3 regions of the Paeniglutamicibacter sulfureus genome follow, and region 2 is predicted to be linked to each of the others. Evidence: predicted binding sites of a transcription regulator. Region 2 holds the regulator's gene; each other region holds the start of a gene.
What was found. Region 2 encodes LexA, which represses DNA repair genes until DNA is damaged. Its sites were predicted from a motif close to TCGAACANNTGTTCGA; they were not measured.

Region 1 (4,435 bases), 1.0 Mb from region 2:
TGTGGAACTACGTGTCGGTGTGCGAGTTCTTCCTCATGGGTATCCGACGCTCGGCGAGCGCCGTGAACGGCGGACCGGCAGTGAAGTACCGCTTCGAACGCGGACTGGAAATCGTGGCGGTCTTTTCCAAGACCTGGCAGGGCTGCCCGGAGGAAATCTGTGCCTCCGTCCGAGACCGAGACAGCTAGGCCTTCACCACGGGGATTTGCGCCCAATCGGTAGTGAACTTGGGCGAGGAGAACTCCCGCTTCATCGACCAGCCCGGTTCCACTGCCAGTCCCCCGGAACCGAGTCCGATGGATTTGTTCCCGAATCTGGCCTTGACGGCACCCAGTACGTCGCCGACATGCTTTGTCGAAATGTCCTGTTCAAAGATTCCGAAGGCGGCCTGCCCGGGGTCGGGCTGCAACCCGGAAAGCACGACCCCTCCGCGCACGTATGCGGCGCCGGGCCGCATGATTTCGCGCATGGCTCCGACGGCCAGGCGGGTCAGCAGGATTGGGTCCTGGGTCGGTGAGGGAAGCTTGAGCGTCACCGACGGAAACGAGGCTTCCCCTCCGGCAAAGCGGCTGGTGCCTGCGGTGACGGTGAGTAGCGTGGCCCAAAGCCCATCAGACATCAGCCGGGCCGCACCCCGCTGGGCATAGATCGACATGACCTCGACCATGTCCTCGATGGTGCTCACCGGGCTGGAGAAGGACCGCGAGTACATGATCTGCTGCTTGTCGGCGCGTTCTTCGTTGTGGGGAATGCACGGGGTTCCGTTGAGTTCCAGGACCGTGCGTTGGAGGACCACGGAGAACTTCTTGCGGATCTCGGTGACATCCGCTGCCTTGAGGTCGGCGATGCTGGCGATGCCCATCCCGGCAAGCTTGGTACCGGTGCGGGCTCCGACTCCCCATAGGTCGGTGACGGGGACGCGGGACTGGATGTTCTCGATGAGGTCCGGATCCATGGAGTCCATGGAACACACACCGCCCAGATGCGCATTGTGCTTGGCCACGTGGTTGGCGAACTTCGCCAGGGTCTTGGTCGGGGCCACTCCCACGCAGACAGGAACCCCTACCCCTCGTCCCACGGCCGTCCGGATTCGCGTGGCAAGCTCACCAAGCTGGTCGGGATTGCCTTGGATGCCGAGGAAGGATTCATCGATGGAGTAGACCTCTTGCCAGGTGCCAAACCGCGAGAGGACTTCCATGACGCGGGCGCTCATGTCCCCATACAGTTCGTAGTTGCTCGAGCGCACGATCATGCCATGGCTTTGGATGAACTGTTTGACCTGGAAGAACGGTGCGCCCGTGGTGATGCCCAGGTCCTTGGCCTCCTGCGAGCGCGCGACAACGCAGCCGTCGTTGTTTGAAAGCACCACAACCGGTCGGCCGATGAGTTTGGGGTCGAAGGCCCGCTCGCAGGAAACATAGAAATTGTTGACGTCCACGAGCGCGATTCGGTCGGTCATCGGGCCTTCCCTGCCCAAGGTGCGCTCCGAGACCAAAGCCGCTCACCCGGCACAGGACCTTTGGCACCGGTGTGGCTACGCACGTCGATGCGCTCCAGGTGACGTGGCGAGCGCCCATCTCGGTTCGGTCGCCGACGACTCAAACATGGTGAAGGCATCTGGTGACCACGCCCCAAATGGTGGTTTCCTCGGTCACGGCCTCGGCCCGCTCCTGCGGCTGTTCGTCGCTACATAAGACCGTGGTGCCGCGGCTGGACACGAGGCGGCGGATGACCAGTTCGCCATCCTGGACGGCGATGACCACCGATCCGTCGCGTGGGGCCAAGGCCCGGTCCACGATGACTTCGTCTCCGTGGCTGATTCCGGAAGAGGCCATGGCATTCCCGGAGACCCGCATCAGGAATGTCGACGTCCTATCCCGAATCAACAGGCGGTTCAGGTCGATTCCGCCGCTGTAGTAGTCCCTGGCCGGCGAGGGAAACCCCATGGCCTCGACGGCTCCAACGGGCCCCTGGGATTCCGGCTGCGGGGCCGGCGGCTGCGGCTGGTCCATTCCGAACATAGACCCCGCCCTTCCTAGAACATAGATTCGATACTTCAGCTTATCAGCGGAAATGCTCGCGGAGGGCATCGCTAACGGATTTCCGGGACGCCTCCATCGTGGTCGGACCTGCCTGCTGAGGGGACTCTCGAGGCGTCGGCGCCACCCGTTCGGCTGGTCCTGCGGACGGCGGCACGAAGCCACCAGATCAGCAACATGCGCCGACCAGTGCCGTCCAGGCCCACGACGGAACGGCTGCGTCAACTTGCCTTCCCAGATTTTCAAATGCGGCGTTCCAGTTCGAGGGGAGCAGCTCGGGTACGGCGGCCGTGCCATTGGTGAAGATGAGGATCCAGCCAACGAGCACGGTGAAGCGCCCATCGTCAACGAGGTCGTGTGCAGGCGCAACCTGCCCACACGGAATCGCCGCCCTCGATGAAACGGAACGGTGGCCGAGTTTGCGGACCAGTAGGGCAATGAACATGATCGGCAGCACCATGCCCACGCCGTAAAGCCCCAACAGCGTTCCGCCGCGGGCCGGGGACGCGGAAGACAGTGCGAGGGTAAGGATCGCGCCCACCACCGGGCCAGTGCAGAATCCAGCCACGCCGGAAACTGCACCCAGGGCAAATGTACCGGCGAGCGATCCGGCGACGGGCCGGGGCCGGCCCGGAACCAGACGGGAAAGATCTATCCCTCCGCGAAAGGCCGTGAACAGCCCCGGGGCAATAAGCCCATTCGGCTCCGCCGAGCAAGACGCCGCGGTCGATGATGAAGGTTCCGCCCAGCCATCCCATACCCAGTCCGAGAGGGACCAGGGTGGCAAGCAGGCCGCCCGGAACACGGAACCAAGGCTCAGGAGCGTGGCACGCGAGGTCGCGATGTTGGCGAAGAACGCCGGCAGCAACAACGCATTGCAGGGGCTGAATACGCCAAGCATTCCACCGATCAACGCATAGGCGAACCCGATTTGCACGGCGTTCAGCGGCCCAGTTCTTCGTCGATGGCCTGCACACCGGTGCCGAGCAGGGTTTTCATCGCCCGTGAAGCAGGCATTGTCCCCTGCCCCGAGGCAAACCAGGGCTCCGACGAACTACTTGTTGGCCCGGGAGGCAGAGATCTCAGCGTGGATGTGGTCCATGTGCCGCGTGGTGTCGTTCCATCCGCGGGAGGATGCCAGGTGCTTGCCCCAGCCGCTGGTTGAATACGGTCCCCACTGGCCGTCCTCGGCCAGCCACAGTTTGTCCTGCCAGATCAGGTAGCTGATCCCCATCCGCTCGTGGTTTTCCACCAGGTACTGTGCCATCTGGTCGCCGGCCTTGATGCCTGCGGCCGAGGAATAATCCTTGATCATGAAGTCCGCGGCCAGCCCCGAGCTGTGCCCGACGGAGCCGGCGCGCGAACCGCCGACGCTGCTGATCCCGGCCCCGAAGAGGTCCTGGACTTCCCGGATCATGGCCCGGGTCATCGGCTGCAGCTCCTTCGGGGCTTGGTACTGGACGCTGGTCAGCAGCGTGTTCTTGATCCAGCCCGTTCCCTTGGAGGTCTTGACCTGCGACCAGCCACCGGAAGTTTTCAGGTAGGTCATTTTTTGGTTTGCCGGGATGACGCCCAAGGTGCTGAAAGCGGTTGAGGGGCCGGTGCGGACGTTGGCTGCATAGGCGGTCCACCGGTACGAGGTGGAATTGTTGCCCGGTTCGCTGCTGGCCAAGGATGAACTGGGGAGCCAGCCCTGACCGGTCGGCGTTTCAATGAAAGACCAGTTGCCGGAACTCTTGATCAGCCGGACCTTTGTCCCACCGGTTTGCACCGCGAGGCGCTTGGAGGATAGCGAGGCCTGGGCATACATCGGCTGGGTGCCGTCCACCCAGCGATTGGCGCCGGCGACCGGAGCGGGGCCGGGTGCCTGGCCCGTGCTCTTCTCCAAGTAATTGGAACTCACCCAACCGGTCCGCGAACCGGCCTTGACCTCCCACCAAACACCGCTGGCCTTGCCCGTCCGGGTAACCGCAGTGCCCTTGGCAAGAACGATCAACGACCTGCAATGCGTGCCCGGATCCTGCCGCAGGTTCAAATTCGCACTCGTCCGATGCGTCGCAGACGACGTGGGAGCCGGCGCCTTGCCAGCGCTCCTCGCCAAATAGTTGGAACTCACCCAACCGGTCCGCGAACCGGCCTTGACCTCCCACCAAACACCGCTGGCCTTGCCTGTCCGGGTAACCGCAGTGCCCTTGGCAAGCACGATCAACGACCTGGAATGCGTGCCCGGAGCCTGCCGCAGGTTCAAATTCGCACTCGTCCGATGCGTCGCAGACGACGTGGGAGCCGGCGCCTTGCCAGCGCTCCTCGCCAAATAGTTGGAACTCACCCAACCGGTCCGCGAACCGGCCTTGACCTCCCACCAAACACCGCTGGCCTTGCCTGTCCGGGTAACC
Region 2 (4,435 bases):
CGAAGCAGTGTCCAGCATGGGCGGGCAAAGCCGTCCGGGCCAGCACGAGATGACACGCCAGGTCGTGCGCGCCATGGAAACCGGTGAACACCTGCTGGTGCAGGCAGGAACCGGAACCGGCAAGTCCATGGCCTATCTGGTTCCGGCGCTGGCGCACGCGCTGGGATCCGAAAAACCTGTGGTGATTTCCACCGCAACCCTCGCGCTGCAGGCGCAGATCGTCGGGCGCGATGTGCCGCGCCTGTTGTCGTCCCTGAAAGACAAACTGCCACGCGAGATGGAAGTGGCCCTGGTCAAGGGCCGCTCCAACTACGTGTGCCAGTACAAACTCAGCGGCGGATACCCGGACGACGACGAGGGCGCCCTGTTTTCCATGGAATCCGGCACCCCCGTTCTCGGTGGTTCCTCCGAGGGCCCCGGCTCTGCCCTGGGCCAGGAAGTGGTGCGCCTGCGGCAGTGGGCCGAACGAACCGACAGCGGTGACCGCGACGACCTGACCCCGGGAGTCAGCGACAAGGCCTGGCGCCAGGTTTCGGTCAGCGCGATGGACTGCCTGGGCGCGCAAAAGTGCCCCATGGCCGCCGAATGTTTCAGCGAACTGGCACGCGCCCGAGCGGCCGACGCCGACGTGGTGATCACCAACCACGCCATGCTGGCCGTCTCGGCCTTCGAAGGCCTGGCCGTGCTGCCGGACTTCGACACCGTCATCATTGACGAGGCCCACGAGCTGCAGGACCGGGTGACCAGCTCGGTGACGCGGCCGCTGTCGGTCAACATGGTCCAGACCGCCGCTTCGGCTGCCCGCAAGCACTGCTCGGTGAGCGTGGACGCGCTGAACCAGGGCGCCAAGGCCCTGCAGCGTGCGCTGGAGGGAGTGCCCACCGGGCTCATGGCCCGCGGCCTGAACGAGGACCAGGAAGCCGCGATCAACCAGATCGCCGAAGCCGCACGCGTGGTGCTCTCCGACTCCAAGCCCGAGGCCAACGCCCCTGCGGACGGGGGACGCCAGATGGCCCGTTCCCAGGTCATGTACCTGGTGGAGCAATGCACCAAGATGCTTGAAATGACCGAGGAGCGCGAGGTGATCTGGGCCTCTCGGCCCGGCCACTTCAGCCCCGGGGAGGGCTATGTCCAACCGGACGAGTCAAGCCAGCCGACCTTGATGGTTGCACCGCTCTCGGTGGCGGGAAAACTCAGGGAAGGTCTCTTCGACGGCCGGACCGTCATCCTCACGAGCGCAACCCTGGCCATCGGTGCGGCGTTTGAACCGGTGGCAGGATCCCTGGGGCTCGTGGGGGACGGGGCGCCGACCTGGAACGGCGTCGACGTCGGCAGTCCCTTCGACTATCCCAAGCAGGGCATCCTCTACGTTGCCAAACACCTGGCCAAGCCCGGGCGCCAAATGTCCCAGGAGACGCTTGCAGAGATCGAGGATCTCATCAAGGCCTCCAACGGCGGGGCGCTGGCGCTGTTTACCTCCCGCCGCGCGGCCGAGGACGCTGCGGAGATCCTGCGCGCACGCCTGGACATTCCCATCCTGTGCCAGGGCGAGTCCAGCATGAAGGCGCTGGTCGACCAGTTCTCGGCGGAGCCCGATACCTGCCTCTTTGGGACGATGACGCTGTGGCAGGGCGTCGATGTGCCGGGAAACGCCTGCCGATTGGTCATCATCGACAAGATCCCGTTCCCGCGCCCGGATGATCCGCTCTCCTCGGCACGCAGCCGCGATGTCGCCAAGCACGGCGGAAACGGTTTCATGGCCGTGGCCGCAAGCCATGCGGCGGTGCGTCTGGCACAGGGTGCGGGCCGCCTGATCCGCTCGGTCAACGACAAGGGCGTGGTCGCGGTGCTCGACTCGCGCCTGGCCACCGAACGCTACGGAACGTTCCTGCGGGCTTCCCTGCCACCGCTGTGGGCAACACCGAACAAGGCCACCGTCATTTCCGCGCTCGAAAGGCTCAGCGAGGGCTGAGCACGTTGCCTTGCAGGCATCCCGGTCGCGGGAGATGTGCAGGGTGCGCAAACAACAGCGAGGGCCGATCCGATGATCGGCCCTCGCTGTGTTGCGGGATGAGTTGTGGCTGCGGACCTAGACGGAGCGCATGACCGATACGACCTTGCCCATGACGGTTGCGGCGTCACCAAGGATCGGTTCGTATCGGGAGTTCTGCGGCAAAAGCCAGGTGTGGCCATCGCGCTGGCGGAAGGTCTTCACCGTGGCTTCGTCCTCGAGCAACGCGGCGACGATGTCGCCGTTGTTCGCCGTCGGCTGGCGCCTCACGACAACCCAGTCGCCGTCGCAGATGGCGGCATCGATCATGGAGTCGCCGCTGACCTTGAGCATGAAGAGCTCGCCATGCCCCACCAGCTGGCGCGGCAAGGCGAAAACGTCCTCGATCGCCTGGTCGGCCAGGATCGGTCCGCCGGCGGCAATGCGCCCCACCAGGGGGACCATGGCGGTGTCCGCGGAGGTTGTCAGTTCCGAGACGTTCATGCCGTTGGCTGCCCTGAGATCCGACTGGCCCTCCACCACCTCGAGCTTGGCCTCGCTCTTGAGCTGCAACGGCAGCAGGATCTCCATGGCGCGCGGGCGGCGCGGATCGCGCCTGATGTAGCCAAGTTTCTCGAGCTGGCTGAGCTGGTGGGTCACGCTCGAGAGGCTGGCAAGTCCCACGGCGTCCCCGATTTCACGCATCGACGGCGGGTAGCCGTTGCTGCTCACGGAGCGCTGGATGGTCTCCAGGACCTTCTTCTGGCGAATGGTCAGGCTCTTCGCGTCGCGTCGAGGGGTTCGTTGTTCGGTCGTCATTGTCAATGCCTCATCCCGATCGTCGCCGGTTGCCCGCGCGTGCCGCAAATTGTCGGTGTGGGTTGATGTAGTAAATACATCGCTTCACAACCAACATCCTAGTAGACAAAGTCACTGCTTTCAAAGATTTGTTCGAACAGATCTGGACACGTGTCGTCGAAAAGTGCTAGAAATAAGATACGCACTACGAACACATGTTCGAAAGATGCGTTCGAATAATCGTCACGTGTTCGACTAGGCGCCCCAGGGTCCCAGCCGGCCACGTGAATTCAGAGGAAAGGCAAAGACATGGCAAACACTGCTTTCTCGGCCCCGCTCCACCTTGTAACATCCGACGACTACTTGCCCGAATCCCAGCCAACGCTGGCACCCCTGCGGCTCACTCGTCGCGGAAAGTTCGTGCTGATCGGACTTCCCATCTTCGTGGTGAGTGCCGCAGCACTGATGCTCCTGGGCCTGTTCCTTTCCCCGGCCAACGCATCGGCGGAAGTGCCGCTGGGCGTTGACGCGGTCAGCGTCACCGTCATCGAAGGGGATACGCTGTGGGGGATTGCCCGCGAGTTCGCTCCGCAGCTCGAGCCCCGCGATGCGGTTCAACAGATCGGCGACCTCAACAACCTCAACAGCTCGGTGCTGCACCCCGGTGCCGAACTCTTCGTTCCCACCGGAAGCTAGCCCCCGCACCGGCGCTCCCGCGGGCGCCGATACAAGGCATTGCGAACCGATTATTACCCTCTGCACCGGCGAAGATTCTTGGCCCCACCTGCCACCGCCGTAGACTTGGCCCGTGAATGAACGGCTAAATCGCCTGGCAAATCTGCCCCTGCGAGAAAATCTTCAAGGTCTCGAACCCTACGGTGCTCCCCAAATTGACGTACCGATTCAGTTGAACGTCAATGAAAACACCCACCCGCTACCCGCGGAAGTGCATCGCGCCATTGTCGAAGAAGTCTCCGCGGCCGCCGTGGGATTGAACCGTTATCCCGACCGTGAATTCACCGAATTGCGTGAACGTCTTGCCGCGTTCCTGGGCCACGGGCTCGAAGCGGACAACATCTGGGCAGCCAACGGATCCAACGAAGTGCTCCAGCAAATCCTGCAGGCCTTCGGCGGGCCGGGCCGCACCGTCCTGAGTTTCCCTCCCACCTACTCCATGTATCCGCTGCTGGCAGCAGGGACCGACACCACCTACGTTGCGGGAATCCGTTCCGAGGACTATGGACTTTCGGCGGAGGATGCGGCGGCACAGGTTCGTGAGGCCGCGCCGAACATTGTCATCCTGTGTTCGCCCAACAATCCCACCGGTACCGCGTTGGGACTCGACGTCGTCGAAGCCGTCTACGAAGCCGGCCGGGCCAGCAACGCCATCGTGATCGTTGACGAGGCCTACGCGGAGTTTGCCCACACCGGGACGCCTTCGGCGTTGTCCCTGCTGCCCGATCGCGAGCGGCTCATTGTCTCGCGCACCATGTCCAAGGCCTTCGCCTTGGCCGGAGCACGCCTCGGCTACCTTGCCGCGGCCCCGGAGGTCACCGACGCGATCCGCCTGGTGCGCCTGCCGTACCACCTTTCGGCGGTCACCCAGGCGACCGCGAATGCGGCGTTGAAGCACTCCGACATCCTGCT
Region 3 (4,435 bases), 700 kb from region 2:
TCCCCGGCGGGCCCCGTCGCTCCTAGGCTGGGCCGCATGGACAATCTCAAGGACCACCTCACCACGTACCTGGACAGCACGCGCGAAGCCATGCTCTGGAAGGTCGAGGGGCTCAGCGAGCAGGAAATGACCCGCCCCATGGTCGGGACGGGCACCAACATCCTGGGCCTGATCCAGCATCTGGCCACCGTCGAGTACGGCTACTTCGTCGAATGCCTCGGGTTCACGGTCGAGGATGAACGCCACGACGCGCTGATGGCCGATCCGGAAGTCAGCGCCGACATGTGGGTGCCCGCCGATGTCCCCTGCTCCGAGATCCTCGATTTCTACCGCCGCGCCATCGCCGCAGCAAACCACAACATCGCAGCCCTCCCCCTGGATGCACCGGCCACGGTTTCCTGGTGGGTGCCGGAGAAACGCGACACCACGCTCGGGCGCCTGCTGCTGCACATGAACGTGGAGACCGCACGCCATGCGGGCCATGCCGACATCGTGCGGGAGCTCATCGACGGTTCCACCGGAATGCGCCGGGACAACACCAACATTCCTCCCTACGACCCCGTTGCCTGGACGCAATTGCACGCAAATATCTTGCGGGCCTCCGAATCACGGTAAAGTGGACCACAGCTTCACGAGACGCGTCGGCAAGCTCCGACTCAGACGCGCACCAACCCCAGGTTCATGGGTGGTTCGGATGAAGAAGCGGTCGCGGACCACTTGGCCCCGGCAAGAGCTCACGAAAGGCTTTCGCCCCCACATGGCACCTTCCATCCCCGTTTTGCCCCTGCTCGATGTCCACCGTGCGGTCGTCGAGCTGCGCCTTGCCGGTTCCTGGCACAGCTACCACGTTGCGGACGCACCTTCGCTGGCCGCGGCCCTGGCCAATGCCGTCGGCTTGCCGCGCTTCGACGCCCGCGCGAGGGAGCTGTCGGTGCGCATCCCCCGGGCCGGAAAGCCCGCCGGACAGGCGTTGTTTTTTAGTCTCAACGAATTTTCACTTGTCCTGCCAACGGCTACACTCGTGGGTTGAAGGGGAGTAGTTCCCAGACCCGCCGGCACGGCGGGACAGCGGTGCGTCGACATACTGGTTACAGCGTTGTAACCCGGCAATCCACCCGGGGCCACGGGCAATCCAGCCCGGCCCGGGCGAACGAGACCTTCGGTCCACACATTGGTGGCCCGAGGCTCAACGTACCCAAAAAGAAATCCTGCTGGGCCTCCCCATCGCATGGCCTCCCGAGGCCGTGAACGCCCACATGAGGATGAGAGCATGACGCAACAAGCGCCGACCCCCACTCACGCCCAGATCAAGCGCTGGCGCCAGTACCTGGCCGACGAAATCGCCGAAGGCGCGGTCTACCGCGAACTGGCCAACAAGCGCCAGGGTGAGGAACGCGCAGTCCTGCTGGGACTGGCAGCCGCCGAAACCCGACACGAGGAACACTGGCGCTCGCTGCTGGGCGAGAACGCCGACAAGCGCACCCGGCCCTCGATCCGGCGCACCATGCTCCGCTTCCTGGCCCGGCACTTCGGTTCGGTCTTCGTCCTGGCCCTGGCCCAGCGTGCCGAGGGCAACTCCCCCTATGCCGCAGACACCGATGCCAGCCGCCAGATGGCCGCCGACGAACTCGTCCACGAGGAGGTCGTGCGCGGCCTGGCCACCCGCGGCCGCAACCGGCTTTCGGGCAACTTCCGGGCGGCGGTCTTCGGCGCCAACGACGGCCTGGTGTCCAACCTGGCCTTGGTCATGGGCATCGGCGCCACGGGCGTGGCAACCTCCTTCGTGCTCTTCTCCGGCATTGCCGGGCTGCTGGCCGGGGCCCTGTCGATGGCCGCGGGCGAATACGTCTCGGTGCGTTCCCAGCGCGAGCTGCTCTCGGCTTCCAAGCCCACGGAGGTGACCCTGGCCGCGGCGCCGGACCTCGATCTGGATGCCAACGAGCTGGTATTGGTCTACAAGGCCCGCGGCATGAGCGACGAGGACGCAGCACACCGGGCCGCCGAACGCATGGGCATCTACTCCTGCGACTGCAACCCCTCCACGTCGCTCCGGTCCGAGCTCACGGTTGCCGCCGATAGCCGGGAACACGAGGAAATCGGCTCCGCCATGGGTGCGGCTTCCGCGTCCTTCTGCTTCTTTGCCTCCGGGGCGGTCATCCCGATCCTTCCGTTCATTTTCGGCATGGACGGCACCCCCGCGATCCTGCTCTCCGCCGTGCTGGTGGGCATCGCCCTGCTGGCCACCGGCGGCGTGGTCGGCTTGCTTTCCGGCGCATCCCCGGCCAAGCGCGGACTGCGCCAGCTGGCCATCGGCCTGGGCGCCGCGGCGGTCACCTACGTCCTCGGACTGCTCTTCGGCAGCTCCGTGGCTTAGCGGCACCACTGCAGGGACACTGGCACGTGCCGCCACTTTCATGGATCGGGGATCCGGCGGCACTCTTTCCTCGCTGTGCCCGAACGGGATGGCACTCGCCGGGAACGCAGTCGCCCACGATCCTTACTAGAACATAGTTTCTAATATTCATGAAAATATCTTCCAATTGTCGGCTACTGGTTCTAAAATTGAAGTATGGCAACGACGTCATCGAGCGGTACCCCTTCTGACGGCACCACCGGTGGTGCCGTCAGGGACCTGGGCTACGATGCGCTATTGCACGACGGGGCGGACATGGACGCACTGGTTGCCGAACACTTGGCCCGCACCGGCACCGACGGGATCCTGTCCCTGGCCGCCGCGGTGAACGGAGCCCCGGTACTGACAGGAACCCATGAGGCGGTGACCGCCGTCGGCGCACTGGAAACCTTGAAATGCGCCGCCACGGCGAAGCAGGCCGACCACAGCGTCGCCTACCAGGATTCCTTGGTCGCCGATCGACAGCGCGCCGGGGTCAGGGAGAAAAACCCCGCATGGGGCTCAAGCGGGGACGTAGCCCTGATGCTGCATTTGTCCCCGAAAAGCGGAACCAAACGCACGAACGACTTCCGGATACTTGCCGAAGACCTGCCACACTGCCACCAGGGGCTGCGCCGCGGCATCATGACTTGGGACCAGGCGCACGTGGTAATCAGCGGCACCCGGAGCCTCAAGATCGAAAACCGGAGAATGATCGACGAGCTGCTGTGGGAGGACACCCACACCTGCTTCGAGGCCGGAACTGCGTCGCTGCGTGAGCTGGTCGACTACTGGGCCCTCGTCCTTGAACCTGAAACCGCCGAACAAGAGGAAGAAGACGCCACCGAGAAGCGGTATGTCAGCGGCTACCAGGTGAACGAAAACACCGTGCGGATCGTCGGTGACTTCCCGCTGGACCAGGGCGTTCCCATCCTGCAGGTCCTCAACCGCGAAATGGAACGCCCCCGGAAGCCCGGGGACGACCGCACCAACGCCCAGGTCGCGGCAGACACCGTCTTCGAGGCGATCACCGACACCAAGGCCACCGGCTCCAGGCCGGTGGAGCTGTTGCTGATGATGGACCCGGAAAGCCTCACCGGTGCCAGTGATGAACCGGCACTGATCCCGGGCCACGGATACATCAGCGCCACCAGGGCCCGGTCACTGGTGGCCGGCGACCCAGAGCACCCACTGAACACCTGGTACCGGCGCCTCTATGCAGCCCCGGACACCGGCAAATTGGTCGCGATGGATTCGGCCGCCCGCAGCTTCGCCGGAAACCTCAAGCGCTTCATCACCCTCCGCGACCAACGCTGCCGCACCCCTCACTGCAACGGCCGCATCGAGGAACTCGACCACGTCGTGCAGGTTCGCCGCAACGGGAAGACCACCGAGATCAATGGTTCTGGCCGCTGTCGAACATGCAACCGGACCAAGGAAGCGCCCGGATGGCACGAGGAGCCTCTGCCCGGACGAGGCCGCCATTCCTTCAAAATCACCACCCCGAGCGGCCACAGCTACACCTCCACGGCCCCGCCACCGCGGCCCGGCACCGGCAGTCGCCGGCCACCCCAGCGGATTTAGCCGCCCGCCGCCACGGGCGGGAAATCCACACCCAACGCCACCGGGGATGCAGCCACGCATCCCCGGCACACCCATGGGCCCAGGGCTGCAGGAGGCCCTGAATAAGTCGGCGAGCGCCTACAACCCCAGCAGGAAGTCGATCGAGGCGCGGACATCGGTCTTGGCCGCGGCGCCGTCCAGGGCCGACTCCAGCACCGCATCCTGTTCCATGACATACCAACCCTCGTAGCCGGCATCCTTGAGCAGTCCGACGATCTCGGCGATCTCGCAGTCGCCCTGACCCAACGGCACGAACATGCCGTCCTTGACTGCCTGCACGAATCCGAGCTCCCCGCTTGCCACCTGGGCGGCAATCCCGGAGCGCACGTCCTTCAGGTGGGCGATGCCAACGCGCGAAGCATGGTGGCGCACCAATTCCAGCGGATTGGTGCCACCCACCAGCAAATGGCCGGTGTCCAG

Region 1: ABD687_RS15980 (LexA family protein) is a predicted target of LexA. The motif match lies at 2,037-2,052, and genes of this name have one in related genera.
Region 3: ABD687_RS17285 (DUF222 domain-containing protein) is a predicted target of LexA. The motif match lies at 2,502-2,517, and genes of this name have one in related genera.

Annotation. Positions count from the first base shown of each region.
Region 1 is NZ_BAAAWO010000001.1:3,514,636-3,519,070, reverse strand. Features, by position in the region: gene ABD687_RS15990 (hypothetical protein) at 1-188, shown strand, start outside; gene ABD687_RS15985 (Y-family DNA polymerase) at 185-1,459, opposite strand; gene ABD687_RS15980 (LexA family protein) at 1,599-2,021, opposite strand; gene ABD687_RS15975 (cytochrome c biogenesis CcdA family protein) at 2,209-2,940, opposite strand; gene ABD687_RS15970 (SH3 domain-containing protein) at 3,094-4,435, opposite strand, start outside.
Region 2 is NZ_BAAAWO010000001.1:4,513,733-4,518,167, forward strand. Features, by position in the region: gene ABD687_RS20385 (ATP-dependent DNA helicase) at 1-1,972, shown strand, start outside; gene lexA (transcriptional repressor LexA) at 2,090-2,809, opposite strand; gene ABD687_RS20395 (LysM peptidoglycan-binding domain-containing protein) at 3,098-3,484, shown strand; gene ABD687_RS20400 (histidinol-phosphate transaminase) at 3,597-4,435, shown strand, end outside.
Region 3 is NZ_BAAAWO010000001.1:3,814,571-3,819,005, reverse strand. Features, by position in the region: gene ABD687_RS17300 (DinB family protein) at 37-615, shown strand; SAM riboswitch class IV at 628-739, shown strand; gene ABD687_RS17295 (hypothetical protein) at 758-1,030, shown strand; gene ABD687_RS17290 (VIT1/CCC1 transporter family protein) at 1,271-2,374, shown strand; gene ABD687_RS17285 (DUF222 domain-containing protein) at 2,570-3,976, shown strand; gene ABD687_RS17280 (sugar phosphate isomerase/epimerase family protein) at 4,094-4,435, opposite strand, start outside.